Regions from separate parts of the Rhizobium sp. Leaf311 genome, predicted to be linked through region 1. Evidence: predicted binding sites of a transcription regulator. Region 1 holds the regulator's gene; each other region holds the start of a gene.
What was found. The regulator LexA, encoded in region 1, represses DNA repair genes until DNA is damaged. The targets are predictions, from matches to a motif close to TGTTCNNNNTGTGTTCNG.
Positions count from the first base shown of each region.

Region 2: a site for LexA is predicted at 6,097-6,114, ahead of ASF69_RS15810 (helicase-related protein). Genes of this name have one in related genera too.
Region 3: a site for LexA is predicted at 6,640-6,657, ahead of ruvC (crossover junction endodeoxyribonuclease RuvC). Genes of this name have one in related genera too.

Region 1 is NZ_LMNZ01000020.1:353,021-362,691, reverse strand. It holds gene ASF69_RS18555 (ComEC/Rec2 family competence protein) at 1-2,016, shown strand, start outside; partial or broken gene ASF69_RS18550 (glutathione S-transferase family protein) at 2,040-2,726, opposite strand; gene lexA (transcriptional repressor LexA) at 3,120-3,836, opposite strand; gene ASF69_RS18540 (VOC family protein) at 4,034-4,906, shown strand; gene kdsA (3-deoxy-8-phosphooctulonate synthase) at 4,909-5,757, shown strand; gene eno (phosphopyruvate hydratase) at 5,982-7,256, shown strand; gene ASF69_RS18525 (LacI family transcriptional regulator) at 7,303-8,364, opposite strand; gene ASF69_RS18520 (glycoside hydrolase family 2 protein) at 8,726-9,671, shown strand, end outside.
Region 2 is NZ_LMNZ01000018.1:19,468-29,138, forward strand. It holds gene ASF69_RS15790 (hypothetical protein) at 1-464, shown strand, start outside; gene holA (DNA polymerase III subunit delta) at 475-1,512, shown strand; gene fdxA (ferredoxin FdxA) at 1,715-2,053, opposite strand; gene ASF69_RS15805 (RNA-binding S4 domain-containing protein) at 2,288-2,701, opposite strand; gene ASF69_RS15810 (helicase-related protein) at 2,798-5,869, opposite strand; gene ASF69_RS15815 (ubiquinone biosynthesis hydroxylase) at 6,140-7,381, opposite strand; gene tesB (acyl-CoA thioesterase II) at 7,441-8,325, shown strand; gene ASF69_RS15825 (P-II family nitrogen regulator) at 8,538-8,888, shown strand; gene ASF69_RS15830 (ammonium transporter) at 8,917-9,671, shown strand, end outside.
Region 3 is NZ_LMNZ01000001.1:293,159-302,829, reverse strand. It holds gene tolQ (protein TolQ) at 32-751, opposite strand; gene ybgC (tol-pal system-associated acyl-CoA thioesterase) at 1,013-1,453, opposite strand; gene ASF69_RS01345 (NUDIX hydrolase) at 1,446-1,964, opposite strand; gene ASF69_RS01340 (NUDIX hydrolase) at 1,961-2,473, opposite strand; gene ASF69_RS01335 (DinB family protein) at 2,466-3,047, opposite strand; gene ASF69_RS01330 (DUF2945 domain-containing protein) at 3,094-3,312, opposite strand; gene ASF69_RS01325 (metallophosphoesterase) at 3,363-4,217, opposite strand; gene ruvB (Holliday junction branch migration DNA helicase RuvB) at 4,258-5,298, opposite strand; gene ruvA (Holliday junction branch migration protein RuvA) at 5,444-6,061, opposite strand; gene ruvC (crossover junction endodeoxyribonuclease RuvC) at 6,086-6,598, opposite strand; gene ASF69_RS01305 (LLM class flavin-dependent oxidoreductase) at 6,810-7,811, shown strand; gene ASF69_RS01295 (YebC/PmpR family DNA-binding transcriptional regulator) at 8,395-9,141, opposite strand; gene ASF69_RS01290 (pyridoxamine 5'-phosphate oxidase family protein) at 9,341-9,671, shown strand, end outside.

The DNA.
Region 1 (9,671 bases):
AAAGGCACGGTCGAGCGGCGTGAACTGGACGCGCGCGGAAACTGGCGCTACGTCTTGGCACTGACATCGACGTCAAACCCCACCCTGTCTCGTCCGCCCGCTCGAGTGTCACTCGTGGCCCGAAGCCGCCATCAGGCGGCTGAAATCGGCGAAACAATTACGGGCACGGCGCGCCTCTCGCCACCATCCGGTCCCGCCTTGCCAGGGCTGAATGATTTTGCCTTCGCCTCATTCTTCGAGGGAATCGGCGCAACTGGGTTTTTCTATGGGCCGCCGCAACGCGTCAGCGCAGATCCATCTGCGGTGCCTGCATCGGGCCCAGCCAAGATTGCGGGAGAATGGCTTTATGAATTACGCAGCGATATCGCCCAGCGCATTCGGTACCTCATACCGGGTGATGCGGGAGCGTTTGCGGCGTCCATCGTAACCGATGAGCGGCGGGCGATCTCGGGCGAGACCATGGAGGCACTGCGGGTTTCAGGCCTCGCTCATATCGTCGCAATCTCCGGACTGAACATGGCGCTGGCTGCCGGCATTTTCTTTGTCGGAATGCGCACGGTGTTCAGCGTCTTTCCGGGATTTTCCCAACGCTGGCCGGTCAAGAAGATATCCGCCTTTGCGGCACTTCTCATGACGTTTGCCTATTACCTTATATCCGGCTTTGCCGTTTCAGCGGAAAGAGCATGGTTGATGATGTCGATCATGCTGATTGCGGTTCTGGTCGACCGGCCGTCCATCAGCCTTCGAAATGTGGCGCTCTCCGCTTTGATAATCGTGGTGCTTTCCCCGCACGAGGTGATGGGGCCAAGTTTCCAGATGTCCTTCGCCGCGACGCTCGCGCTCGTTTCCGCCTACTCCTTTTGGAGCCGGTGGCGAAACAAGGAGGACAGCCTCTCGATAACCAATCCCCCATGGTGGCTGACGCTGACAACGAAATCGGCGGCGGTTGTCGGAGGCGTCGCTTTGACATCCTTTATCGGCGGCCTTTCGACTGCGGTCTACTCGATTGAACATTTCCACCGCATCACAACCTATGGCCTTGCCGCGAACCTTGCTGCAATGCCGGTCATGTCGCTTATTGTCATGCCGTTCGGGCTCGCTGGAATGCTGCTCATGCCTTTCGGCCTGGATGGCCCATTCCTGAAGATAATGGGCTATGGCATGGAGATTGTCATCGAGATTGCCAAGACGGTCTCGAGCTGGGGTGGGGACGCAACCATCGGCCGGCAACATCCCTGGTTTCTCACCATTTCAACCATTGGATTTCTGCTTCTTTCGCTCCTTCGAACACGACTGGCACTGATTGGCGTGCCATTCATCGCGGCAGGGCTCATTATGCTTGGAACCGAGCGCTGTAGTACGAAGCCCGACCTGTTGATTTTCGAGGACGGTTCGCTCATTGCGCTTTTATCCAATGACGCGGTTGCGACGACCAAGGCCCGCGCGTCGGGCTTCATCTATGATCAATGGGAGAGGGCGGTCCCACTGACGATGGAGCATGTTGCTCCGCATCTGCTGGACACGGCGAGGCAGGCGGATGGAGACACCCAGGAGCTTGAAAGCCAGCCGGCTTCCCGCTCCCGGCTAAGCGAGGTGGACAAAACCCAGGCGCTGGCTGAAATGAAGACGGCGCTTGCAGGCACGCAACGCTTTACATGCCGCAAGGATCTGTGGTGCGCGTTGAAATCCCAAAAAGGCGTTAGCATTGCGGTCCTATCCAACTCATTATTGACGGGAGCCGCCTGTGATCTCGCTGACATAGTGGTGACAAGCCGGGGAGTGCCGTTTCCAGCCTGCCGATCAGGTGCGCTGCTTATTACAGGCGATACGTTGCGGCGCACCGGCTCGATGGAAATCTGGTTTGGCGGGGAGGGATCCCCCCGCTACAGCGCCAAAGCGGCATTGGACGGCATCGAGCGACCGTGGACCGCTCACCGCAGCTACCAGTGGCGCAGCAAGACCTATGACGCCACCTTGCCAGAGCATATCGCTGCATTGCTTTCCGCCGAGCGATGAAACCTGTGAACGACACCCGCCGCTTACGAATTCCCTGACATACGAAGATCCGCCAATATCTCTCCGACTGCCTTCGCCTCTTCCTCATGATCGCCGTCGCGCCATGTCTCCAGAAGCGCCGCCTCTTGCCACTCCTGCATTGCAGGCAGTGAGAGAAGACGGTCCCTGTACTCCGTGGACTCCGCAGAAAGCACTGTTCCGTATGTCTGAAAGCGGAAAGCGACCGGGCAGAAGAATGCATCCACGGCCGTGAACGTGCTACCCGCCAGGAATGGGCCACCAAAGGACTTCAGACCCTGCTACCAGAGAGCGTCGATACGCGCGATGTCCTGTTGCAGCGATCCGCTGATGGAAGCTGGGCGAATGCGAAGGCCGACACTCATGGGATGCTCGTTGCGCAGCGCCTGGAAACCCGAGTGCATTTCCGCAGCTGCTGATCGAGACCACGCGCGAGCGGCAGCATTGTCTGCCCAAACACCGCTATTTCTTTCAGCCAGATATTCCGCAATGGCGAGCGAATCCCATACGGTGAAATCACCATCAACAAGGCAGGGAACTTTGGCAGTGGGCGAAAAGGTTGAGAAGTCCTTCGCTGAATTGCCGAAAGGAAAAAGGCTTTCTTTGAAACCGATGTCCAGCGTCCGCATCAACACCCATGGACGCAACGACCAAGAGGAGTAATTCTTGTTGGCTATATAAAGATCGTACATATGGCTGCCCTCCGTTACGAACTCCCGTGCTAGCTGAGACGAGCCTTTTGATACAGACCGTTTTGAAGATAGGCCTCTTCAAATTATTTGATGTGTCATGCAGGAGGGTGCGCGACGCTGGACAGCACGATTGCCAGCCAGTCGACTGCGAGAATGGCTAAACCGGTAAGAGCAATGCCCAGCTTCAGGCTCGCGACGTGACGAACGTCCACACGCAAACTAAAACTAGTGAGCCAGCTACATATAGAGGCGCAAAAAGCGGCGCTTCTGGTGTCCAAGACCTGTTGATATCGGACAGGAGTTCAATGTCCGCAAATGTTTTCTCTAGACAGGCATTGCAAAGGGCAGCGGCCGAGGGCGACCGCCACCTCTAGACATAGGAAAAGTCACCGGTCAGTGATAGCGGCGAATAAGGCCGACGAGCTTGCCCTGAATTTTGACGCGGTCCGGTCCAAAAATCCGGGTCTCATAGGCAGGGTTCGCTGCCTCAAGCGCAATTGACGCGCCCTTGCGACGAAAGCGCTTCAATGTCGCTTCTTCGTCATCCACCAATGCAACGATGATATCTCCCGGATTTGCCGTGCTGACATCGCGGATAATGACCGTGTCGCCATCGAAAATGCCGGCTTCGATCATCGAATCGCCTTTGACTTCAAGCGCGTAATGTTCGCCCGCACCAATCATGTCGATTGGCACAACAACGTCATGTGTGTTGTTCTGAATGGCCGAAATGGGAACACCCGCGGCGATACGGCCCATGACAGGGACGCTGACCGAGTTCGAATCATTCGACGCGACGGGCAGGGCTGCTGGTTCAGCCGGTTTGGTTTTGCCGAGGCTACCTTCGATGACGCTCGGCGAGAAGCCACGTTGAGGCTTGCTAGCAGGCGTATAGGACTCAGGCAGCTTGATGACTTCAAGCGCACGCGCCCGATTCGGTAGCCGACGAATAAAGCCGCGCTCTTCGAGCGCTGTGATCAGGCGGTGGATTCCTGATTTCGATGCCAGATCAAGTGCGTCCTTCATCTCATCGAAGGAAGGCGGCACGCCAGACTCTTTCATTCTCTCATGAATGAACAGTAGCAATTCCTGCTGTTTGCGCGTGAGCATGGAGTAACACCCTTAGAGATTCGAGGCGAAGATTCGCGAAACAAATACAGAACGAACACTATATGTTCCATATGTGTTCTGCAATCCCTTAAAAATCAGTGTGCTTGTGACAATTTACATCCATTATCTCGCCCGGCCATAAAACGTTCGGCTTGCAACAGTGGAATGCCCATGCCGACGAAGCGGAAGGACCCCTCATGGCGCGTGAAATCGATCATATCGTAATGCCCGTTGCAGACCTCGGACAAGCACGGGCGCGTCTCTCGGCGCTGGGCTTTACGGTTGCTGCAGATGCAAGGCACCCCTTCGGCACCGAGAATGCCTGCGTCTTTCTCGAAGACGGGCAGTATCTCGAACCCCTGGCAATCGGAGACGCCGCGCAATATTCCAGGGCTTGCGCAGAAGGCAACGCCTTTGTTCGACGCGATGAAGTCTTTCGAAAGCGATACGGGCAGCAGGGGTTTTCCGCAGTCGCCGGAAAAACGCACGACGCAGATGCTGATCATCATAGCTTCGTTGAGGCTGGACTTTCCGGCGGCGACGCATTTTCGTTCAGTCGACCGGTAACATTGCCGGACGGAAGCCGATCTGAAGCGAGCTTTCGCCTGGCTTTTGCGGCAGAAAAGGATGACGGAAATCTGTTCTTCTTCACCTGTGAGCGCGTCAACGCTTTTTCCGCAAAACGGTCCGACCTCACAGCTCACAAAAATGGAGCGACTGGCCTGCGCGAAATAACCCTGCGCTCAGACCGACCGGACGCCTTTGCGCCATTGGTGGAAGCAGCATTTGGTGTGTCGGCAGCAGCCGACTCAACGGGAAACCTCAGCTTTCTTACGCCGGGCGCGGTCATCCGCATCGCCCATGCGCAGACGGTTGCAGAAGAGTTTGATGGGGCCGAGCAAGAGAGCATCCCTGGCCTTTTCGGCGCCGCAGTCTCATTTGCTGTCGCTGATCTCGCCGTGACAGAGTCGTTTCTTGCTGCTAATGGCGTGGAATACACGCGCAAAGGCTCTCGACTGCTGGTTCAGCGAGCGCCCGGTCAAGGCGCGATATTTGCCTTCGAGGAGTGAAGATGAGCGTCCAGAACAATCTTAATGTGGTCGTCGGTGAAGGTGCCGGTCAGGTTACGTTCAGCAACACTAAGCGGTTCTCGCTCATTGCCGGGCCATGCCAGATGGAAAGCCGCGACCATGCCTTCATGATTGCGGAAACGATGGCGGAGCTGTGCGGAAGGCTCGGCATCGGGCTGGTCTACAAATCATCTTTCGACAAGGCAAACCGCACATCACTATCCGGCCAGCGCGGCATCGGCATCGACAAGGCGCTCGAAGTTTTTGCAGAACTCAAGGCGCAGTTCGGTTTTCCGGTGCTCACGGATATTCACACCGAAGAGCAATGCGGCATCGTGTCACCGGTTGTCGACATCCTGCAAATCCCGGCATTTCTCAGCCGCCAGACGGATCTTCTCGTTGCGGCAGCAAAGACTGGCCGGGTCGTCAACGTGAAGAAGGGTCAGTTCCTGGCGCCGTGGGACATGAAAAACGTTCTGGCGAAGCTCAATGACAGCGGCAATCCGAACGTCCTTCTGTGCGAACGCGGAGCATCCTTTGGTTACAACACGCTTGTGTCGGACATGCGTTCGCTTCCGATCATGGCATCGCTTGGCGCGCCTGTCGTCTTCGATGCGACTCATTCCGTGCAGCAGCCGGGCGGGCAGGGTGGCTCAAGCGGCGGCCAGCGGGAGTTTGTCGAAACGCTGGCTAGGGCGGCTATCGCTGTCGGTGTTGCCGGTCTTTTCGTTGAAACGCACGAAGATCCAGACAACGCGCCGTCTGACGGGCCAAACATGGTGCACCTGAAAGACATGCCAAAGCTTTTGGAAAAGCTGCTGGCTTTCGATGACATTGCCAAGGCAGCCTGACGGCTTTTGGCCTTAATCGATTTTTATGAAAAGTCGGCCTCTGGAGACGTGGGCCATCATTGTAAATTCTTGTGCGTCGTCTAACAGCGGCAGAAGAATTCAAATTGAGTCGCTAACCAGTCGCTCTGTTTATCGCTCACCTGTCGGAAAAGCGCTTCACAGTCTTCGGGATGCGCTCTAAGACAGGCAGCGGAAAATCCTGTTCCAGTCCCAAGGGAGAGATCATGACAGCCATTACCGATATCATCGCACGCGAGATTCTCGACAGCCGCGGCAATCCTACCGTTGAAGTCGATGTCTATCTGGAAGACGGCTCTTTCGGTCGTGCGGCAGTTCCATCGGGCGCATCGACAGGCGCGCACGAAGCCGTAGAACTGCGTGATGGCGGCAAGCGCTATCTCGGTAAGGGCGTTGAAAAGGCCGTCGAAGCCGTCAATACGGAAATCTTCGACGCGCTGGGCGGTTTCGACGCAGAAAGCCAGATCCACATCGACCAGACGCTGATTGCGCTCGATGGCACACCGAACAAGTCCCGCCTCGGCGCCAACGCCATTCTCGGCGTTTCGCTGGCCGTTGCCAAAGCTGCTGCCGAAACAACCGGTCTGCCGCTTTATCGTTATGTCGGTGGCCCGAACGCCCATCTTCTGCCAGTACCGATGATGAACATCATCAACGGCGGCGCACACGCCGATAACCCGATCGACTTCCAGGAATTCATGATCATGCCGGTTGGCGCGGAAAGCATCCGTGACGCCGTTCGCATCGGTGCTGAAATCTTCCACGTTCTCAAAAAGGAACTGGCAGCACAGGGCCACAACACCAATGTGGGTGACGAAGGCGGTTTCGCTCCTGGACTCAAGAGCGCACCGGAAGCCCTCGACTTCATCATGAAGTCCGTCGAAAAAGCCGGTTACAAGCCAGGCGACGATGTGGCGCTTGCGCTGGACTGCGCATCCACCGAGTTCTTCAAGAACGGCAAGTATGAGATGGAAGGCGAGGGCCGCACGCTCGAGCCGGAAGCCATGGCGGACTACCTCGCTGAACTGGCTGGCAGATATCCGATCATCTCCATCGAAGACGGCATGGCCGAAGACGACTGGGACGGCTGGAAGTACCTCACCGACAAGATCGGCTCCAAGGTTCAGCTCGTCGGCGACGACCTTTTCGTAACGAACTCCGCACGTCTGCGCGATGGCATCAAGATGGGCGTTGCAAACTCCATCCTCGTCAAGGTCAACCAGATCGGCTCGCTGACGGAAACGCTGGATGCCGTCGAAACCGCCCACAAGGCAGGCTACACGGCGGTCATGTCTCACCGCTCCGGCGAAACAGAAGATTCGACGATTGCGGATCTGTCGGTTGCGACAAATTGCGGACAGATCAAGACGGGCTCGCTTTCCCGCTCTGACCGCCTGGCCAAGTACAACCAGTTGATCCGCATCGAAGAAATGCTGGGTCCGCAGGCTGCCTATGCCGGACGTTCGATCCTGCGCGGCTGATAGCTGATCATTAGATTGGAAAGGCCAGCGGTGACGCTGGCCTTTTTTATTTGCCGAACTTCGGCGCGCGGAAGGACCATACCGGTTGGCTGAGGCTTTGCAGAACCGTCGGTGACTTTCCTTCGATTCGGCCCAGTAGCGCCTTGGCGAGTTCACGCCCGGCAAGCTTTATGTCTTCATTCATCGTGTGGATTTCCGGGCGCAACCAGTTCAGGAAGTCGGCCGATTGTTTGGATACCAAGTCGATATCCTTGCCGATGCTCTTGCCCGCCTCTTCCACCCCGGCAACAAAGGCAATGGTCGATGTACCGCTGATCGACACCAAACCATCCGGAAAATCGCTGCCGCTCATCAGCGCCCGGCTGATTTCCTTGATCTGGTCCAGCGGCGTATCATTGCTGATGATACCGTTCAGTGGAAATTCCGTGAGGCCAAATTCCCGCAGACCACGGTCGAAGCCTCGACGTGCAAAGTCGTGATAAGAAAACTGCCTTGCCGGCAAAAGCACCGCGATGTGCTTGCGTCCGCACTGTGCCAGACGCTTCACCGCCTCGTAGGTGTAGGCCTCGTTGTCGAAGTCATGATAGGGATGCTCGATGCCCATGTCGGTGCGCCCGTGGGCGGCAAACGGCATATTCCGCTCCGTCATGAAACGAACGCGTGGATCGTCCGGCTGCATTTTTGAAATGATCACACCATCCGCCGATCCGGTATCGAGGATGTAGCGGATCGGAATCATTGGATCTTTGGCATGGGTGTGTGGCGTCACCACAAGATGATACTGCGTAGCGGACAGAACCTCCGTGATTCCGAACACCATCTGCGTGGTAAAACCCATCAGCTCTTCATCGACACTGAGAACGAGCGCGATGACATTGGTCTTGCCTGTTCGCAGACGAACACCGGCGCGGTTGGGCTGATACCCGATCTGCTGCGCAACCTGTCTCACACGCTCTTTGGTGTCGGCGCCGATATCCGGAGCGTCCTTCAAGGCACGAGACACGGTGGTGATTCCGAGCCCTGTCATATAGGCGATGGTTTTTAGGGTAGGGCGCTCATAGCCTGCCAGTGGCTGGCCGCTCGTTCCGGAATTCATGCCATCGTTCATTTCGACACTCACAAAAATATCATTTCTTATGGTAGATCGCTTTTTCGTCGATGCAAAGTGCCGAGCAGCCATCCTGCGGCCCCCTCTCATCGTTTTACCGCAACGATGCAGATTTGCCCCTTGGACTCGATGTCATATCTGCGCTGCGAAAAACTTGGCTCAATTGCCCTCATCTGCCGCAACAAACACAGCTTTCCGGTGTTAGGCGCTCAGTGTGTTGACACTGGCACGTGACCCGCGCCGCCATTTCCGGTAACGTTGCCGTTGGGAAGGTGAATGGAAAGATCGGGAAACGGTGGAAGATTTGCCGCAGTTTAATGATCAAACAATCACCTGAGGAAACGGAACTGTAGGGCAGGACATGACAGCATCATTTGCGAACGAAACGTTCACAGACCTTCGCGGCGAGTGGACGCTCACTTCCGTTGAAGGTGACCACAGCACGACCATCGAAATCCCAGGAGACGTCCACACGGCGCTTCGTCAGGCGGGTATCATCCCAGACCCATATTTCGGGCGCAATGAGATCGACGTTCAGTGGGTGGCGCATCGGGATTGGATTATCGAACGCCATTTCCATATCGATGATGCTGACGCCGAGTGGTATCTCGACGTCGAATATCTCGACACCGTTGCCGTTATTTTCGTAAACGACGTGCCTGTGCTGTCTGCGGACAGTTGCTTTCGTCGTTACCGGCCTGATGTTTCCAAGGCGCTTCAGCCGGGAGACAACTCCATCCGCATCCACTTCCATTCCAGCATCAAGGCCGGCGCGGACAGGCAGGCAGCCCAGCCGTTCTACGTTCCCTATCACCCCGGAAACTCTCCCATCCCGCATGGTAATATGCTGCGCAAGCCGCAATGCCATTTCGGCTGGGACTGGAACATCGCCATTGCTCCGCTTGGCCTATATGGAAACATCGCGCTGAGGCGGCTCGACACGGCACGCATTGAGCATGTCTCCACCTCGCAGCACCACCTGGACGGCGGCGTGGAACTGCACGTCGAGGTCACGCTTCATGCCGCCTATGCTGCAAGCGTTCCCGTCCATCTTTCGCTGGATGGAGAAAGGTTGAGACTTGATTGCGGGCTTAACGCCGGCGAAACGGTCTTGCGGCATGTGTTCTTCGTTGAGAAACCGAACTTGTGGTGGCCAGCCGGAAGCGGTGAACAATCGCTCTCTACGCTGACGGTCGAACTTCCTGACGAGATCGTCACCAAGCAGATCGGCTTTCGAACCATTGAACTTCTGACCGACAAGGATGAGGCGGGCAGTCGGTTTGCATTTCGCGTCAATGGGCGGGAAA
Region 2 (9,671 bases), on a different contig from region 1:
AGGTGAGACCGCTTTATGGCGAAGCATCCGGCACGCGCCAGAAGCTTGAGACCGTGAATTTCGCCTCGGCCAATAGTCGCGTCTCACAGGAAGTACGTAATCATCTCGTCTTCATGGCCTATGGCGGCGCAGGCGAGCCGACGCGCAAGGAATACGAGGTCAAGATTACGGTGTCCTCGAGCGCGACCTCGACGGAAGTCACTGACGACACCAGCCTTTCCATCGGCAAGAACAATTATGACGGCCCATATCCCGGTCGCGTCAATATGAAGGGCTCATACGTGCTGACCCGCATTTCGGACGGCCAGGTTCTGCGCGCGGCAACGCGCAACGTCACGGCAATGATCGATCTTCCGCAGCAGCAATTCGCCAATATCCGCGCCGTGCGCGATGGTGAAAATCGTGCCGCCCGTGAGCTTGCCGAAATCATCGGCACGGACATCGCCGCCACTCTCAGCCGCTGAGATCCGTTTGATGACGGAAATCAAGTCGCATGAATTCGAACGCTTCGCCGAAAAACCGGCGGAGCGTTTTCGCGTTTTCGTGCTCTACGGCCCTGATCGCGGTCTGGTCTCAGAACGAGCCTCCCTCATTGCGGCCAAGACCGGCATCGATCCCAATGATGCCTTTGCCTCGCTCAAGCTGACGGCGTCCGACCTGCAAGGCGATCCCGGTCGACTGCTTGACGAGGTGAACTCGATTGGCCTGTTTGGCGGCGAAAAGCTTGTCTGGGTCAAGGGCGCGGCCAATGAGAAGGCACTTGTAGACGCCCTTCAGGTTCTATCGGACAATCCCCCCGAATCGAGCTTTCTGATCATCGAAGCAGGCGATCTCAAGAAAGGCACTGGCCTGCGCAAGATCGCGGAGCCGTCCCGCGCGATTGCCGCCATCCCCTGCTATGCCGACGACGCAAGGGCCATCAATGCGTTGATCGATCAGGAGCTATCGACCGAGAACCTGCGCATTTCGCCAGCTGCACGCCAGAGACTGACGGAATCGCTGGGTGGTGATCGCATCGCCTCTCGCAATGAGGTGCGCAAGCTGGCGCTCTATTGTCGCGGTCGCGATGTGATCGAAGAGGATGACGTGATGTCGATCATCGGCGATGCCAGCATGGTGTCAGCAGATGATGCCGTGGATGCGATATTGAAGGGCGACCGAAACGCTTTCTTTCACGCCACGCAGAAAATCATCGCGTCCAAGACACCCATCTTCCTGGTCCTGCAAGGATGCCTTCGGCAATTCCAGCTTCTGGATCAGATGCGGGCTGAGATGGACGAGAAAAAGCTGCAGGCGGGTCAGGTCATGCAGACGATGGGACGAGGCGTCCATTTTCGTCGCAAGCCGGTCATCGAACGCGCGCTGCGTACATGGCAGCCAGCAGCGATTGCGCGTGAAATGAACCGACTACAGGCCGCCATCCTCCAAAGCCGCCAGCGGCAAAGCCTGGAGGAAAGCGCGGCATTGCTGACGCTGCTGTCCACCACCTTGCAATCCGGGCGCGCCGGCTAGGCGTCTCAAGAAATTAAAAAAGCCTACACGGTAGAAACGTGAGGCCTTGAAGCATACGGAATTATGGTTTTTCCGTGATTCCGGCCTTGAGCCGGAATCCAGCAGCGCCGTGTCTGAGGCACGGAAGAGTTCTTTTCGATCACGGATGTAAGCGAACTGGCCCCCCGGATCAAGTCCGGGGTGACGAAGCAAATTGGAACAATCAGTCGCCCTTGCCAGGCTCTGCCGAAAAATAGAGATCGAGCTTTCCTTCGACGCCATCCATTTCCTTGGCTTCCGGCAGCGGATCACGCTTCACCGTAATGTTGGGCCAGATAGCCGCATATTCGGCGTTCAGCTTCAGCCACTTGTCGAGGCCCGGCTCTGTATCGGGCTTGATGGCCTCGGCAGGACATTCGGGCTCGCATACACCACAATCGATGCATTCGTCGGGATTGATCGCCAGAAAGTTCTCACCCTCATAGAAACAATCAACCGGGCAGACTTCGACGCAGTCGGTATATTTGCACCGAATGCAGTTATCGGTCACGACATACGTCATGATGGACTCCAGATATGCAGGCCGGATCAAATAGCTTGGAAGACAAGCGATCGCCCGGAATTCAGACAGGGCATTTTCGCAAGTGAGGTAATGCCTTTGACCAGATTTAGCAAGGATAAACGATACTGAAAAACCGGCCTATCTTGGTGGTTTATTCCAATCTGCACGTTGAGTTTGCCGCAGTCTCAGGCATAAGCGGGCGCGTAGATCGTCCGGATCGGGAAGCCCGCGTCCCTAGTCGTCACCATTCTCGGGCATCAACCGATCAAGGGCGCGGCGCTCCTTCTTTGTCGGCCTGCCGCTTCCCGGTTCCCGGACCGCCTGTTCCAGAAGCGTCAGGCGCTCACCGGGCGGGCGTGGAGGGGTTTCGTCGTCATAAAGGAGCTTTGCCTCCTCATAGGGCCCACGCCGCTCTCCGGACGCCCTGACGACCAGAATGCGATCCATGCGTTCGAAGCTGATATCCAGCCTGTCGCCGATCTTCACCATATGGCTTGGCTGGCGAACCGGCGCGCCATTCACCCGCACATTGCCGGACTGGATATAGCTCTGTGCAAGGGAGCGGGATTTTGCCATGCGGGCAAAGAACAGCCATTTGTCGAGACGCTGGCGTCCTTGGTCCTGTGTTGGTTGCTTCTCGCCCATCATGCATTCCAGAAACATTGCGCCGCGGGGTCCCGCAGGACATTCATCGGCGCAAATGAAAAGGCCTTCTGCTTTTCACGAAAACAAAAGGCCCTGATCTTACTTCTTCAGCTGTTCCTTGAGAGCAGCCAGCTTTGCGAAAGGTGAATCCGGATCCAGCGGCTTCTCCTTGCGCGGTGGTTTTGCCTCGAAGCGCTGTTGACCCTGCGGCTTGCCACCGCGGTCATTGCGATCGGGGCGGTCCTTGCGCTCGCCACGGTCATGGCGCTCATTGCGGTTATTGTTGCCGCCATTGCGGTCCGGACGTGCGCCTTCGCGCTTGCGGTCACCGTCACGCTTGCGGTCGCCATCGCGGTTGGCGTTGTTGCCACGCGGCTGGCCCTGACGCTCCTCGCCACCGTCTGCACGGCGTTCGCCGTGGTTGCGGTTGGCAGGGCGGCGGTTGTCGCTGCGCTGGTTGTCATTGCGGCCACCGGGACGCCACAGAAGAACAGGCTTCGGTTCAGCAGCTTCGGCAGCAACGGCATCGGTCGAAGCCGCATCGTCCGCCTTGGCCTCAACCAGCGTTTCGGCAGGTGCTGCGGCCTCTTCGGAAGCTGGTTGCGCGTCGGCATCGTCCTGAGACGTTTCCTCAGCAGCGGCCTCTTGCGTGCCAGCAGCCTCAGCCACGGTCTCGCCAGCATCGGCACTTGCCTTGGCAGCATCAGCCGATTGACCGCCGAGGAAAGCAGCAGCCTCTTCGGCGCTGACCTGATCCGCACGATAGCCGAGACCCTTGAGGATTTCTTCCATGTCATCGAGCGTGGCGCCGAGGATGGAAAGCATGGCTGTCGTCGTGGTGAAGCGACGGCCGTCATAGGCACCTTCCGGACGCGGCTGTGTGCCCGGCTTCCACTGCAACAGTGGACGGATGAGATCGGCAAGACGTTCCAGAATGTCGATACGAACCGCGCGCTTGCCGAGGAAACGGAAGCCTGCAAGCTTGTAGAACATGCGCTCGAAACTAGGATCGGTTACAACGGACGTGCGTCCAGCCGCCAATACCGGAATAAGATCGCCATAGCCGGGCTTTCCGAGACCGTCATTCTTCAAGGCCCAGAGCAGCGTCACGAGCTCAGCCGGAGCTGGCTTCAACAAAGCGGGCAGGAATACGTGATAGGCACCAAAGCGGATGCCATAACGGCGCATCGAGGCGCGCGCATCCTGATCCAGCGTCTTGACCTCTTCGGTCACGTCGCGACGGAAGAGTACGCCCAGGTTTTCCACGAGCTGAAACGCCAGACCTTTCGCCAGGCCCTGAAGATCTTCCGCACGGGAGATATCGTCCAGCGGCTTCAGCACGGTCGCGATCTGATGATTGACGAAGCGCTCGATGCGGGCGACGGCGTGGTCGCGCGCATTTCCGCTCAGCTGCTCGTCGGCCAGCATGATGACACGCGGCTTCATGATGTTGTCACCGGCTGCAAGGCGAGCGACAGGCTCACCCAACCAGCGGACGAGACCATCCGAGCTCAGCGCGAGGTCGCCATTCCCGCTGGCATGAAGCCGCGCGGCGCGCGCCTCATATTCCAGCGCAAGCGCCTTCTGCGCTGCGCCTTGCACAGCCTTGGCATCTGGCCCTTCAGCTCCGGCCACCGGTGTAAACCGGAAACCCGCCAATTGGCCGACATGATGTCCTTCAACGAAGACATCACCATTCACACTGATTTCAGCTTCAAGCATCGCATTCTCTCTTAGGCGCCTCATGAGCACAGATGTCCTGCGATCAACAAAGCGTTTCGTCAACCTTTCATGTAGAGCATCGGACAATCGATCTTCGATTTCCCGCGTCTTTTCTTGCCAGTGTGTCGGATCGGCAAGCCATCCTGGGCGGTTTGATACATACGTCCATGTTCTGATCTGTGCAATCCTTGCAGACAACGTATCGATTTCGCCATCTGTACGGTCTGCTCTGCGCACCTGTTCCGCCATGAAATCCTCGTTCACGGCGCCGCGTTTGACCAGATCGAAATAGAGCGTTGAGATCAGGTCGGCATGTTGTGCAGGAGCGATGCGGCGATAATCCGGCAGCGCGCAGGCTTCCCACAGTTTCTCCACACGCTCGGCATTGGTGGTAACGTCGATGATCTCCGGATAGCGCGAAAGATATTCCAGCGCCTGCTGGTCGATGGCGGGCAGTGCCCGGGATAGTCCCTGCACGGTCGGCGCCGCATCCAGACTGCCACGCAAATTGGCAATGGAAGAAAAATCGAAATTCTTCGTGCGCCATTGGAGAACCTTGACCGCATCGAACTGGTGCGACTCGACACGTTCGACAAGTTCATCGTCCAGCGGATCGACCCGACCCGTGACGCCAAATGTGCCATCGCGCAGATGGCGACCGGCGCGACCGGCAATCTGGCCCATTTCGCCGGGATTGAGATTGCGGAACTGATAGCCGTCGAATTTGCGGTCCTGCGCAAAGGCGACATGGTCGACATCGAGGTTGAGGCCCATGCCGATCGCATCGGTCGCGACCAGATATTCAACGTCTCCGTTTTGGTAAAGGCCGACCTGCGCATTGCGGGTGCGGGGAGAAAGCGCGCCCAGCACCACAGCGGCACCGCCGCGCTGGCGGCGCACCAGCTCGGCAATCGCATAGACCTCGTCAGCGGAAAAGGCGACGATGGCGGTGCGTTGCGGCAGGCGGGTGATCTTTTTTTGTCCGGCATAGAACAGCTGGGAGAGGCGCGGGCGCTCAACCACCACAATGCCCGGCAAAAGCTTTTCAAGGATGGGTCGCATCGTGCCTGCGCCCAGAAGCAGTGTTTCCTCACGTCCGCGCAGATGCAGAATTCGGTCTGTGAAGATGTGGCCGCGCTCAAGATCGCCGGCCAGCTGCACCTCATCGATCGCGACGAAGGCGGCTGTCGTTTCACGCGGCATCGCCTCCACAGTACAAACGGAATACTTTGCCTTTGGCGGTGAAATCTTCTCTTCGCCGGTCACCAGCGCGACATTCGGTGCGCCGACCTTCTCTACTAACCGGGTGTAGACCTCACGCGCAAGCAGCCGCAACGGCAATCCGATGACGCCACTTCCGTGCGCGACCATCCGCTCGATGGCGTAATGCGTCTTGCCGGTATTGGTAGGGCCAAGAACGGCCGTAACACCGCGGCCGCTCAAGATCATGGGGCGAAAATTCAACGTACTATCCGTGAAATCGACTAACTGATTGTTTCACAACACATTCGGAATAGATTCCGCCGCATCGCCCCACACACATGGCAATCGCGCAGCTCAAAGGCAAGGAAAGAAACCACAAAAGCTGCAAAAGCCGTTCGTTTTACATGAATAGTGAAACGGACCGGGTGCGGAACAGTCAGCGAACGAATCGGAGACGAATCGCTTAATCCAGCAATTCGTCTTTTGTTCTCTCCCGTCTAGCTCACCATGACTGGTTCAGAGAGGCTGTCCGGCAAGAAGCCGTGGGCCGTTCGGATCGGCGGTGCCCGCAGCCTGACCGATGAAATAGGATTTGAGAGCTGGAATTCTGTCGACCAGCCCCAACCCGAAATCACGGGCAATGCGGATCGGTGCGATATCATTGGAAAACAGGCGGTTGAGCACATCTGTTGTGACCCCCATTCGCACGGTGTCGAACCGGCGCCAAGACTGATAGCGCTCAAGCACATTGAGAGATCCGATATCGAGGCCGAGGCGATCCGCCTCAACGATTGTTTCCGCAAGGGCGGCCACGTCCTTGAAGCCGAGATTGAGGCCCTGCCCCGAAATCGGGTGAATTCCATGGGCGGCATCACCCGCAAGCGCCAGACGCGGCGCCACGAAGGCGCGAGCCAGCGTCAGCCCCAGCGGAAAGGCGCGCCGTGGGCCAACCGGGCGCACGGGACCAAGCTTGTGACCGAACCTGCGCTCCAGCTCCTCCTCGAAGACAAGATCGTCGGAGGCCACGAGACGGTCGGCATCCGCCGTGCGCTCCGTCCAGACAAGAGAAGACCGATTTCCTGGCAGCGGCAGGATGGCAAAGGGGCCCGAGGGAAGGAAATGCTCTTCCGCACAGCCGTTGTGGGGTCGATCATGCTCCACTGTCGTGACAATGCCGGACTGGTCGTAATTCCAGTGAACGGTCTTGATGCCCGCCATGCTGCGCAGGGCTGAGCGAACACCGTCGCACGCCACCAGAAGCCGGGCCTCAAGCGTTGAGCCGTCCGAAAGTGTTACCTGGTTGCTGCGGTTGCCAGCGTCGAAGCCTGAAACACTCAAACCATGTCGGATCGTCACGCCAAGCCGCTCGCACACTCCGCGCAAAGCGCCGACCATCGCCACATTCGGGATCATGTGAGCAAAAGGCTGATCTTCCGCGACCTCGCCGTCGAAGGTCAGGAAGACGGGACGCACGGGATCGGAGGTCCTGGAATCGGTAACGATCATCTTGTTGATGGGCTGCGCCTGCGGCAGCAGTTCATCCCATATACCGAAGACGTCGAGCATCCGCGTGGCCGCGGCAATGATGGCGGAGGCACGCATGTCGTTTTTCCAGACGCCCTCCGGTGCCGCCTCGATGACTTCGACGGCCAGATGCGGTGCCGCCTGTTTGATTGCCACCGCAACGCCCAGACCGACATATCCGCCGCCCGCTACAACCACGTCAAGCATAACGCCTTCTCCTGCATTCTTGTGCATCTCATGCACGCACTATAGACCATAGGCACAGGTCTTCCTACTGCCGGAGCATGTCGAAAATGTCGCGCCCTATCGAAAACACCGAGCCACTCCAGAAGCTGATCTCAACGCTTGACCTCGAAAAACTTGAGGAAAACCTTTATCGGGGAACGAGCCCCCAGGTTGGATGGCAGCGCGTTTTTGGTGGCCAGGTTATCGCCCAGGCGCTCATGGCCGCACAAAGGACGGTGCCTGACAACCGCTTCGTCCACTCGCTTCACGCCTATTTCATGCGCCCGGGCGACCCTGCAGTACCGATCATCTATCAGGTCGATCGCATCAGGGATGGATCAAGCTTTGCGACGCGCCGCATCGTGGCGATCCAGCATGGCCATGCAATATTCTCCATGTCGGCGTCCTTCCAGATCGACGAAGGCGGCTTTGACCATCAGGCTCGCATTCCCCAGGTGCCGCAACCCGAGGAACTCCTCAGTGAAGATCAGATGCGCGATGCGTTTCTCGCCAAGGCGCCGCCTGCCATAAGGAAATACTGGGAAAACAGACGCCCCATTGAAATTCGGCCGGTTTCTCTGACCCATTATATTTCCAAGGAAAAGCTGGATCCCCAGCAGGACATCTGGGTCAGAGCCACCGGCGACGTTCCAGACGATCGCCATTATCAGGCAGCGATTCTCGCCTATCTCTCGGACATGACGTTGCTTGATACGTCGCTTTACGCCCACGGCACCACGATCTTTGATCCGGCGGTTCAGGCGGCAAGTCTCGATCACGCCATGTGGTTTCACCGCCCGTGCAAACTCGATGACTGGCTGCTCTACACACAGGACAGCCCAAGCGCATCGGGCGCGCGTGGCCTGACACGAGGCAGCCTGTTTACAAGGGACGGCGTTCTTGTCGCATCGATGGCGCAGGAAGGCCTGATCCGCAAACTGGCAAATGATTAAATACTAGGCATTTTTTCGATTCTGCATAGTTATTGCGCCTTTTGCGCGAAGGCGCGTGCCTATTTTCCGATCTTTTATAAATTAAACGATATTTTTCAGTTAGTTACGCGCAACCATCCAAACTGGCACGCGCCTTGAATGTAGGAGATCAGTCGCTGTTACTGATCTGCCAGCGTCGAGGAGAGCCGGCTTCATGCCGAGGCAAACAAAGGATGGGAAACCAGATGAAAATTGTGATGGCCATAATCAAGCCGTTCAAGCTGGATGAGGTGCGCGAGGCGCTGACTGCAGTCGGTATCCAGGGCCTGACCGTGACAGAAGTGAAGGGTTACGGACGCCAGAAGGGACATACCGAGATTTATCGCGGCACCGAATATGCCGTGAGCTTTCTTCCCAAGCTCAAGATCGAGATCGCGGTTGCGTCCGATCTGGTGGAGAAGGCCGTCGATGCTATCGCCTCCTCCGCGAAGACTGGGCAGATCGGTGACGGCAAGATTTTCGTTTACTCGATTGAACAGGCCGTGCGCATCCGTACCGGCGAAACCAACACAGAAGCGCTCTAAGCACGGCTGACAGGGGAGTTTTCCAATCATGCAATTAAACAAGCTTTCAACACTTGGTCGGCTCGGCGCTGGCACGGCGGCTCTCTTTGCCCCGGCGCTTGCATTTGCCCAGGATGCCGCAGCGCCTGCGGTTGCCGCGGCTGCACCGGCAATGACGGTCGACAAGGGTGACACGACCTGGATGATGATTTCGACCATCCTGGTTCTGTTGATGATCGTTCCCGGTCTCGCACTGTTTTACGGCGGTCTCGTTCGCACCAAGAACATGCTGTCTGTCCTGATGCAGGTCATGATGATTGCGGCGGTCGCGATGATCGTCTGGGTCACATACGGCTATTCGCTTGCCTTTACTGATGGCGGTTCGCTCAACAGCTTCGTTGGCGGCTTCTCCAAAATGTTCCTGGCAGGCGTCGATACGACGACGCTGTCGGAAAGCTTCACCAAGGGTGCAGCCATTCCTGAGCTCGTTTTCGTCTGCTTCCAGATGACCTTTGCGGCCATTACGCCCGCGCTGATCGTCGGTGCATTTGCTGAACGCATCAAGTTCTCTGCCGTCATCCTGTTCACGATCCTCTGGCTGACATTCGTCTACTTCCCGATCGCTCACATGGTCTGGTTCTGGGGCGGCCCAAGCGCCTATGATGGCCCAACCGGCCTGATCTTCAGCTTCGGCGCAATCGACTTCGCTGGCGGCACCGTGGTTCACATCAACGCAGGTGTTGCGGGTCTCGTCGGCGCAATCATGGTTGGCAAGCGTACCGGCTTCGGCAAGGACATGATGGC
Region 3 (9,671 bases), on a different contig from region 1:
AATATTTACTCCACTCGGTCAGACTGCGCTTTTACTGCGCGGCCTGACGGGTTTGCAGCTTCTCGTCAATCTGGCGCGACAGGATCGCGGAGAACTCATCCGCAAAGCCTTCCATGCGTGAAGAGAGCTTGCCCGCATCGGCTGTGAACTTGTTATAGGCGATAACCGCCGGAATAGCCGCGACCAGACCGATGGCCGTTGCCAGAAGCGCTTCGGCGATACCCGGTGCAACGACGGCAAGGTTGGTGGACTTCGAACCGGCAATGGCCTGGAACGACGTCATGATACCCACGACCGTACCGAAAAGACCGATGAACGGACCGGCAGAACCGATTGTCGCCAGAGAGCCCAGGCGTGCCTCGTAACCTTCGCTTTCACGCGCCATGGTCACGTCCATCGCCCGGTCGATACGCATCTGCAGACCAATGGGAGAACGGGCGCCACGCTCGAAGGACTTCTTCCATTCGCGCATTGCCGCAACGAAGATGGCCGCAAGACCGGTGTTCTGACGCTCGGCCAGAGTGCGGTACAGCTCTTCCAGCGACTGACCCGACCAGAAAACCTGTTCGAACTGGTCGAAATTCCGCCGGGCCTTACCGAAAGCGACGTATTTGTCGATGACGATAGCCCATGTCCAGACCGACGCTGCAAGAAGTCCGATCATGACCAGCTTGACGATGAGGCCAGCCTGCATGAACAGAGCCCAGAGACTTACGTCGTGCGTTGCCGCTGCCAAACCTGCCTGTTCCATAAATATTCAATCCCCGAATCCAAACGCCCGGTGCATGACCGGGCGATTTAAACGCGCATCAACGCTTGGGATCCTGCAGCGACCGCCGAAAACCCCTTGAGCCATGCCCCGATATTGCCATTACGCCTTACTTGCCGGTAAATTTGGTAAAAGGAAGGCGTGTGGCTTACAAATACCGGATGGTTAAGTAAGACTACATTATGGTTAAGAGAGTGTTACGAAATGGACACTTTAAGAAGCCACTCGGCAATTCGCCTTTTCTTACTTTAGAAATTTTTCGGCAATGGTATCGGGCAGGCGTCGCGGTCTTCCCTTGGCATTGATGACGGCAATAATCACTTTTGCGGCAACAAGAAGCGTTTCTCCTCGCCGGATTTCCTGATTGAGCACCATCTTCGCGCCCCCCGCCTTCTCCGTCAGCGTTGATATCGTCAACACATCGTCCATGCGCGCGGGCGACTTGAAGTCGATCTCCATGCGATGAACGACAAAGACCAGCCCCTCTTCATCTGCCGTCAACAGGGCGCTCTGTTCGCAGCCTAGGCAGCGCAGATAATCCGTGCGGCCGCGCTCAAGAAAATGAAGATAACGGGCATGATAAACGAGGCCGGAAAAATCCGTGTCCTCATAATAGACACGCTGCGTCAGACGATGCCCGTGCTCTATTAGGTCGCCGGAAAGCGATATTCTGCTGTCATCCATGACGTCGCGGTCCTTCACGCACGATGATATGCTCGGAATGCTGCGGCAGCGTTTCAATCCGCTGGGCGATGAAGGCGGGTCTTAAGTCGTTTTCGCTCAGCACCGTAGCCTTCGCCTTCATCCATCGGAATTCGATATCGACACCATCAACGGCGCGGTGAACGATCTCAGTCTCGTGAAACGGAAAATCCTCTTCGAGATGGATGAGGTAATAGAAGCCGAGTTCATGGATGTCGTAGCGATCATCGGAAAAGAAGTTCTCCGCCGTCCATAACAGACGCTCGATCCGCGCATCGACATCAAGCTCTTCCCTGATCTCCCGCAGGATCGTGTCTTCCGAGCTTTCCCCGATCTCGGCGCGCCCGCCCGGCAGCGACCAATAGCTGTCGGTCAGGCTCCGGTGCACCAGCAGATGGTCGTTCCGCATCACAAGACCCGCGACACGGAAGTTGAAAAGCTGCGGCTTGTGATCCAGCCGGATCATGTGCCGTAAAGGCAGTATTTCGTTCATTTGTCGTCCAGATTGCCATCATCCCAGACGATATGCTGGGTTGAAACAGGAAGGTTTTCGATCTCACCGGCGATGAAATAGGGTGGAATGTCGAGCTCCGTCAAGGCTTGCGTGGTCGCCCTTGCCCAGCGAAACTCCAGCGGGTGCTTGCCATCCTGCATCCGGTGAACGATGTCTTCCTCATGGAATGGAAATGTCTCGGGCAGCTCCATCAGGTAATAGAAGCCAAGCTCGTGCCAGTCCTTGCCTTCGTAATGAAAGAAGTTCTCGACCACCCACAGCAACCGCCCCACCTTAGCCTCGGCACCGAGCTCCTCGACCATTTCGCGGGCCAACGTTTCGCGGGATTGCTCGCCCATCTCAGCGCGGCCACCGGGAAAACTCCAGAATTTCTCGTGCGTTGCCCGGTGCACCAGCACGTGACCATTCCGAAAGGCGATGCCTGCCACGCGCATCTGGAAAATGCGCTTGGGCTTGAATTTCATGCGGATGCGGGTGTCTTCAGTCATGGGATTTATCTTTCGGAAACATGAGGTCACGTTCCGACCAGCCTAGCGCGTCCAGCTCCACTTTGCGAACGCCAGCATCGTCCCCGACAATAAATTCGTCCAGTTGTGGTGGCTTGATCGAACTTCCAGACAGCATGGCGTGCACCTGCCCCCTGTGATGGGTCTGATGCTGAAAGAGGTGGCTGAGAATATCGTCGCAACGGTCTTGCTGTATGCGTCCATCACGATGCACCTCTACGGTGGCGGCAAGATCTTCAGGTTGAACGCCATCCACGAATTCTATCAGCGCTTCGTCAAGCTTTGCCTGGGCCTGTTGCAAGGCAGGCATGTCAGCAAAAGGCTCCTCCACCGCAAAGGCGGCATAGCCCAGTGTTCCACCTCTCACGGCGTCGAGATAGAACAGATCGACGGTGTAAATATGGTTCAGAGTTGCGCGGATGGTTGGGAAGAACCCGCTGCGGGGCGCTACGAACTCCGCCTGCGATAGTTGAAGACAGGCGGAGTGCAGTCTCAGATTGGCCAGACGGTTGTTGCGCGCCAGCTTTCTGAACACGCGGCACGAATCGTAGTCCATCGTCTCACCCCTTTTGCGAATGCGCGCGGGGTCCATGTTCCTTGCTTCAGTCGGCCTTTTCAAGCTCGGAATGACTTTTCAGAACGCGTCCGCCGTCTTCCTGCTCGATCAGATAGGCCGGTTCGCTCTCGCTTGCCTTGCGCTTGATGGTGGAACCATCGATCTTGCGCTCGACATCCTCGGTAAAGCTCTCGGCCACCTTGCCCTCACCCTTGCCGGAGCCCCATTTCCACTGAACCTTTGCACCCTTGCGAAATTTCGTCATTCCATTCTCCTCGTGAAAAAACGGGGAATGAGCGGCGGCGCGGATGGTTCCTAGGCGCTCCCCAGTTCGATGACGACGACTTCGGGCGGCGACATGAAGCGAACCGGTGCGATGGAGCAGCCAAGACCGCCGGAAACGATGAGGTGCCGGTCATCTTCCACCACATGACCGTAGACGAAACGTTCCCCAAAGCGCGACGGAACGGCCGGGCGCCAACCGAACAGATTGACCTGCCCGCCATGCGTATGGCCCGAAAGCGTGAGGGAAACGCGTGATGGCACGGATACGAAAATATCCGGCTCGTGCGCGAGCAGGATGACCGGGGCATCGTCGGTCACCTGTGCCAGCGTTCCCGGGAGGTCATCGAGCCCGCTCGTGCGGCGTCCCGTCAGATAGGCCCACTGGTCTTCCAGACCCGCGATCCAGAATGGCTGGGCGTCGGTGCCACAGCGCACGGCCCGGTTCGAGTGAACCTCGATGCCCACCGAGCGCAGGGCCTGGTGCGCCACGGTTTCCTTGAGCCGCAATCGCTGGGCCTCCGGGTCCTGCCACCAGTCATGATTGCCGCAGACAGCATGAACGCCGTAGGGCGCCTTGAGGACTGACAGCGCCTTGGCCCATTCCGCGGGTGGAACGACGCCCGTCACCAGCTTCATGCCGGACATGTAATCGCCCATCAGCAGGATCGCATCGCCGCCCAGCGTATTGGCATAGTCGCAGATCCGCGCGATCCGCGCGGCGGGCATCCAGGGTTCGCAGGCATGAAAATCCGCCAGCACCACCAGACGCAGGCTCTGCCCCCTGGGCCAGCCCGGCGGATTGAAGCGGTAGCGCGTGGTGGACAGTCTCGCCAGCGGCTCGATACCTCCGGCATAGGCACCCAGAGAGACCAGCCCCGCCGCCATGGTCGCGGCTGTCTTGAGCAGTGCGCGCCGGGTGATCACGTCAGTCGTCCTCAAGCGTCAGGCGAAACTGCGCAGCATCGATATCTTTCGGCGGCTGCATTCCAAGATGCTTCCACGCCGTTGCGGTCAGGATGCGTCCGCGCGGTGTGCGCTGGATGAAGCCCTGCTGGATCATGTATGGCTCGATGATATCCTCGATGGCGTCGCGTGGTTCCGAAAGACCCGCCGCGATGGTTTCGATACCCACCGGCCCACCGCCGAAATTGACGGCAATCATCATCAGATAGCGCATGTCGAGCTGGTCGAGCCCCATATTGTCGACCAGCAGGCGCGTCAGCGCCTCATCCGCGATCTGGCGCGTCACCGATTCTGCCCTCGCCACTTCGGCAAAGTCGCGCACCCGGCGCAACAGCCGTCCGGCGATGCGCGGCGTGCCACGCGAACGACGGGCGATTTCGCGCGCACCCTCCTCCGTCATCGGCAAGCCCATGATGCGCGCACCGCGCCGCACGATCAGCTCAAGCTCATCGACGGTGTAGAAAGACAGTCGAACCGGAATGCCGAAGCGGTCCCGCAACGGGTTGGTCAGAAGCCCAAGCCGCGTGGTGGCGGCAACCAGCGTGAATTTCGACAGATCGATCTTCACCGAGCGCGCCGCAGGGCCTTCACCGATGATGAGGTCCAGCTGGAAATCTTCCATTGCCGGGTAGAGAATTTCCTCGACGGCGGGGCTTAGCCGGTGGATTTCGTCGATGAACAGAACATCGCGCTCTTCCAGATTGGTCAGAAGCGCGGCCAGATCTCCCGCCTTGGCGATGACCGGCCCTGACGTGGACTTGAAATTCACGCCCAGTTCCTTGGCCATGATCTGCGCCAGCGTCGTCTTTCCGAGACCGGGCGGGCCGACGAACAGCACATGGTCCAGCGCCTCGCCACGGTTCTTTGCCGCTTCGATGAAAATCTTCAGATTGGCGCGCGCCTCAGCCTGGCCGGTAAAATCATCCAGCGTCTGTGGCCGCAACGTCGTGTCGATATCCTCGCCGCGCTTTTCTGAAGAAATCAACCGTGCCGCGTCGCTCATGTCAGACATTCCATCATGTGGCATTCCATTGTGTCAGCCGTTGCAGACATCTTGCTGATCACCTTGACGTCACGGTCTTCCGAAACACTATGGCGAAAAAGCGCTCTCACCTTTTAAAATCCGGTCGAAAATAGCATTGGCGTCATCACCGTGAAAGCTCCTTCAGGCCCAGCCGGATGAGCTTGGCGCTATCACCGCCCTCGCCGCCATTCTTCAGCGCCGCAGCAACGGCATTGGCCGCCTGGTCGCGCGAGTAGCCAAGATTGGTCAGCGCCGAAACGGCATCGGCGACGGGGGCTGATGCAACGCCCTCGCCCAGTTCCTGCTTGAGACCGATGGAGGCGGAGGCTTCACCGGCAAAGGCGGGCGCCTTGTTGCGCAGTTCGGTGACGATACGCACCGCCACCTTTGGCCCCACGCCCGGCGCGCGCGATACGACGACCTTGTCCTGAAGCGCGATCGCATTGGCAAGCTCTGACGGGGACAGGGTCGACAGCACCGCCAGCGCCACTTTGGAGCCCACGCCCTGCACGCTCTGCAGCAGGTTGAACCATTCCCGCTCCAGCGCGCTCATGAAGCCGAAAAGCTTCAGCTGGTCCTCGCGCACATAGGTTTCGATAAAGAGAACCACCGCCTCGCCGACCGATCCCAGCCGAGACAGCGTGCGGGCCGAGCAATGCGCCACGTAACACACGCCATGCACATCGACGAGAACATAGTCATCGCCGATTTCATCGATGGTGCCCTTGAGTTTTCCGATCATCGTAACGTCCGTAAAAAGAGAAAATCAGCCCGCCGCCAGCACGCGCCGCATACGCTCGCCTGCCCGGTTGTGGGCGTGGCAGATGGCAATGGCAAGAGCGTCCGCCGCATCATTGCCCTTGAATTCGGCCTTCGGCATCAAAATCTTCAGCATCATGTGGATTTGCTGCTTTTCGCCGTGTCCCACACCGATCACCGCCTTCTTGACGGCATTGGGCGCATATTCGGCAACCGGCAGCCCGGCACGCGCGGGAACCAGCATGGCAATGCCGCGCGCCTGGCCGAGTTTCAGCGTCGCCACGGCGTCCTTATTGACGAAGGTCTGCTCGACAGCGGCCTCATGCGGCTGGTGGGAGTGCACGATCTCGGAAAGCCCGTCATGCAGCTGGCAAAGCCGCGATGCCAGATCCATGTCGCCGTCTGACGTGACAGTGCCGGAGGCAACGAAACGCAGGCTATTGCCCATGGTTTCTATGATGCCCCAGCCCATTCGCCTCAGCCCTGGATCAATCCCGATAATTCGAATCGCATTCTGCATGGTTTACCCTATCCTTGAGCAGCGAAACCTGCCAGCGATAAGTGAACAAAACGACAACATCACAGATTTATCCCGCTCCGCGCCAGTCTGCGGCCAATGGCGCGTCGCTACAGTTTTTCTGATCCTTGCATCAATTCGACGCGACTGGACTGGCAAACGTCGCTGCAGAACTTACATCGGGGAAAAGCTGAAATTCCAATAGGAGCGTCCGATGATCCCTTTTTCCATACTCGATCTGTCGCCCATTGGTGAAGGCGAGAGCGTCAGCACTGCTCTTGAGAATTCACGCCTTATGGCGGTGAAGGCAGAAGAACAGGGCTTTGAACGGATTTGGCTGGCAGAGCATCACGGTATGCCCGGCATCGCCAGTGCCGCAACCGCACTCGTCATTGCCCATGTCGGCGCTGCAACCAAACACATCCGCGTTGGCTCGGGCGGCATCATGCTGCCCAACCATTCGCCGCTTGTCATTGCCGAACAGTTCGGCACGCTGGCAGCCCTTTTGCCGGGCCGTGTAGACCTTGGCCTTGGCCGCGCACCGGGAACAGATATGCGCACCGCGCGTGCCCTGCGCCGCAGCCTAGATTCAGGCGCAGAGAACTTCCCGCATGACATCGTGGAATTGCAGCGCTATCTCGGCGCGCCGGAGCCGGATCAGGCCATCCTGTCCGTCCCCGGCATAGACAGCAATGTGCCGATCTGGCTGCTGGGCTCCAGCGTCTACAGCGCGCATCTGGCAGCAGCCCTTGGCCTGCCATATTCCTTCGCCTCGCATTTTGCGCCGGATATGTTGATGGACGCCATCGCCATTTACCGCGAACGCTTCCAGCCATCAGCCACGTTGCAAAAGCCCTATGTCATGGTCGGCGTGATGGGCGTGGGCGCGGATACGGATGAGGAAGCCAATTACCTCTTCACCTCCGCCCAGCAGCAATTCGTCAATCTGCGCAAGAATGTCCGCACCCAGTTCCCCCTGCCGGTAAAAAGCATGGATGGCCTCTGGAGCGACATGGAGCGCATGACGGTAGATCACACGCTCAGATACGCCGTCGTCGGTTCTCACGCCACGGTCGAGCGCAAACTGGCGGATTTCCTGTCGGAAACCGGAGCAGATGAACTGATCATTTCCATGCCCGTCCACAGCATCGAGAAGCGTCTGCGCTCCGTAGAAGTCTTTGCCGATGTCCGTGGTGGGCTGAAGCTCGCGGCTTGATCTGATCTCGATAGAAACCCCGGCGCATCCGCTGCCGGGGCCACAGCCTCCCGAACGCCCCCCTCCGTCATTCCGGCCTTGAGCCGGAATCCAGCAGCGCCGCGTCTGCGGTGCGCAAGACTCTCTCGTGATCAAGGACTTGATCACACTAAATCCCGGATCAAGTCCGGGATGACGGTTAGTGTTGGCGGGCAAAACCGCCTTTGAGCAAGGCGCTGTTGAGGTATCGTTGGAAAACAAAAAGCCCCGGCGCATCCGCTGCCGGGGCCACGGCCTCCCCAACGCCCCCTCCGTCATTCCGGCCTTGAGCCGGAATCCAGCAGCGCTGCGTCTGCGGTGCGCAAGACTCTTTCGTGACCAAGGACTTGATCACACTGGATCCCGGATCAAGTCCGGGATGACGACGTAAAACATTGGGCTAAACTGTAAGTCGGAGCCTGAAGCCGGTTCTGCACAAGCCCCCTCCGTCATTCCGGCCCTGAGCCGGATCCCGCAGCACCGCGTCGGCGGTGCGCTGGGGTCTTTCGTCATCACCCCGAAGCCCGCATCGAGGCTCGGGGTGACGATATCGCTCATATGGATATCAAGCCGAAAGCTTGGCCATGATCTCTTCGGAGACTTCGAAGTTCGAATAGACGTTCTGTACGTCGTCATCGTCTTCCAGGTTGCCGATGAGCTTCATCAGCGATTGCGCCTTTTCTTCATCGACAGGCACCGTGTTTTGCGGCTTCCAGATCGACTTGACGCTGTCGGCTTCACCAAGAACCGCTTCAAGCGCCTTGGAAACCTCGTTCATTTCTTCGAAACCGCAGATGACGGTGTGGCCTTCTTCGCTGCTTTCCACGTCGTCGGCACCGGCTTCGATTGCCGCTTCCATCACCTTGTCGGCGTCGCCAACGGAAGCCTTGTAGGTGATTTCACCCACGCGATCGAAGGAGAAGGAAACCGATCCGGTTTCGCCCAGCGCGCCGCCAGCCTTGGTGAAGATGGAGCGAACGTTGGAGGCCGTGCGGTTGCGGTTGTCGGTCAGCGCTTCAACGATGACTGCCGTGCCGCCGGGGCCGTAGCCTTCATAGCGCACGTAATCATAGTTTTCCGCGTCCGCTCCCGACGCCTTCTTGATGGCGCGGTCGATATTGTCCTTCGGCATGGACTGCGCCTTGGCGTTCTGGATTGCCAGACGCAAGGCAGCGTTCATGGCCGGGTCCGGCAGACCGGATTTGGCGGCAACGGTGATTTCACGTGCGAGCTTGGAAAACATCTTCGAACGGATCGAATCCTGTTTTCCCTTGCGATGCATGATGTTCTTGAACTGTGAATGGCCAGCCATGGCACCCCTGATCATATCTCTTGTTCGGAATTGGGGCCTTATATGTGCGATAGCCCGGCTGTTCAAGCCCGCAAGACACACTCTTCTCTCAACTGATCAAGGAACTGAAATCTGTCGTCTTCGTTTGGGTACGAGTGCGAAAGCGGGCATCCATGCCCGGTTATCGTGGAAGAAGACGACAACCGAAGGAGAGACATTCATGGTCAGTCTGAGTGAAGCACGCGATGCCCCCGCACGTCAGCTTTGGGACGAAATCAATTCCGTACACGCTGGCATGCTTGGCCTCGAAGGCTTGCACGCTCATATGCAGCCGATGGCGCCTCACGCCGATCCCAAGACGAACACCATCTGGTTTTTCTCGAAGAAGGATTCCCATCTGGTCCAGACGCTGAAGTCGGGCTCGCGCGCCCATTTCTGTGTCATCGGCAAGGATCACGATTACCACGCCTGCCTGTCAGGCAAGCTCGAAGTGCGCGATGACAAGACCAAGATCGACGAATACTGGAACTCGGTTACCGCCGCATGGTACG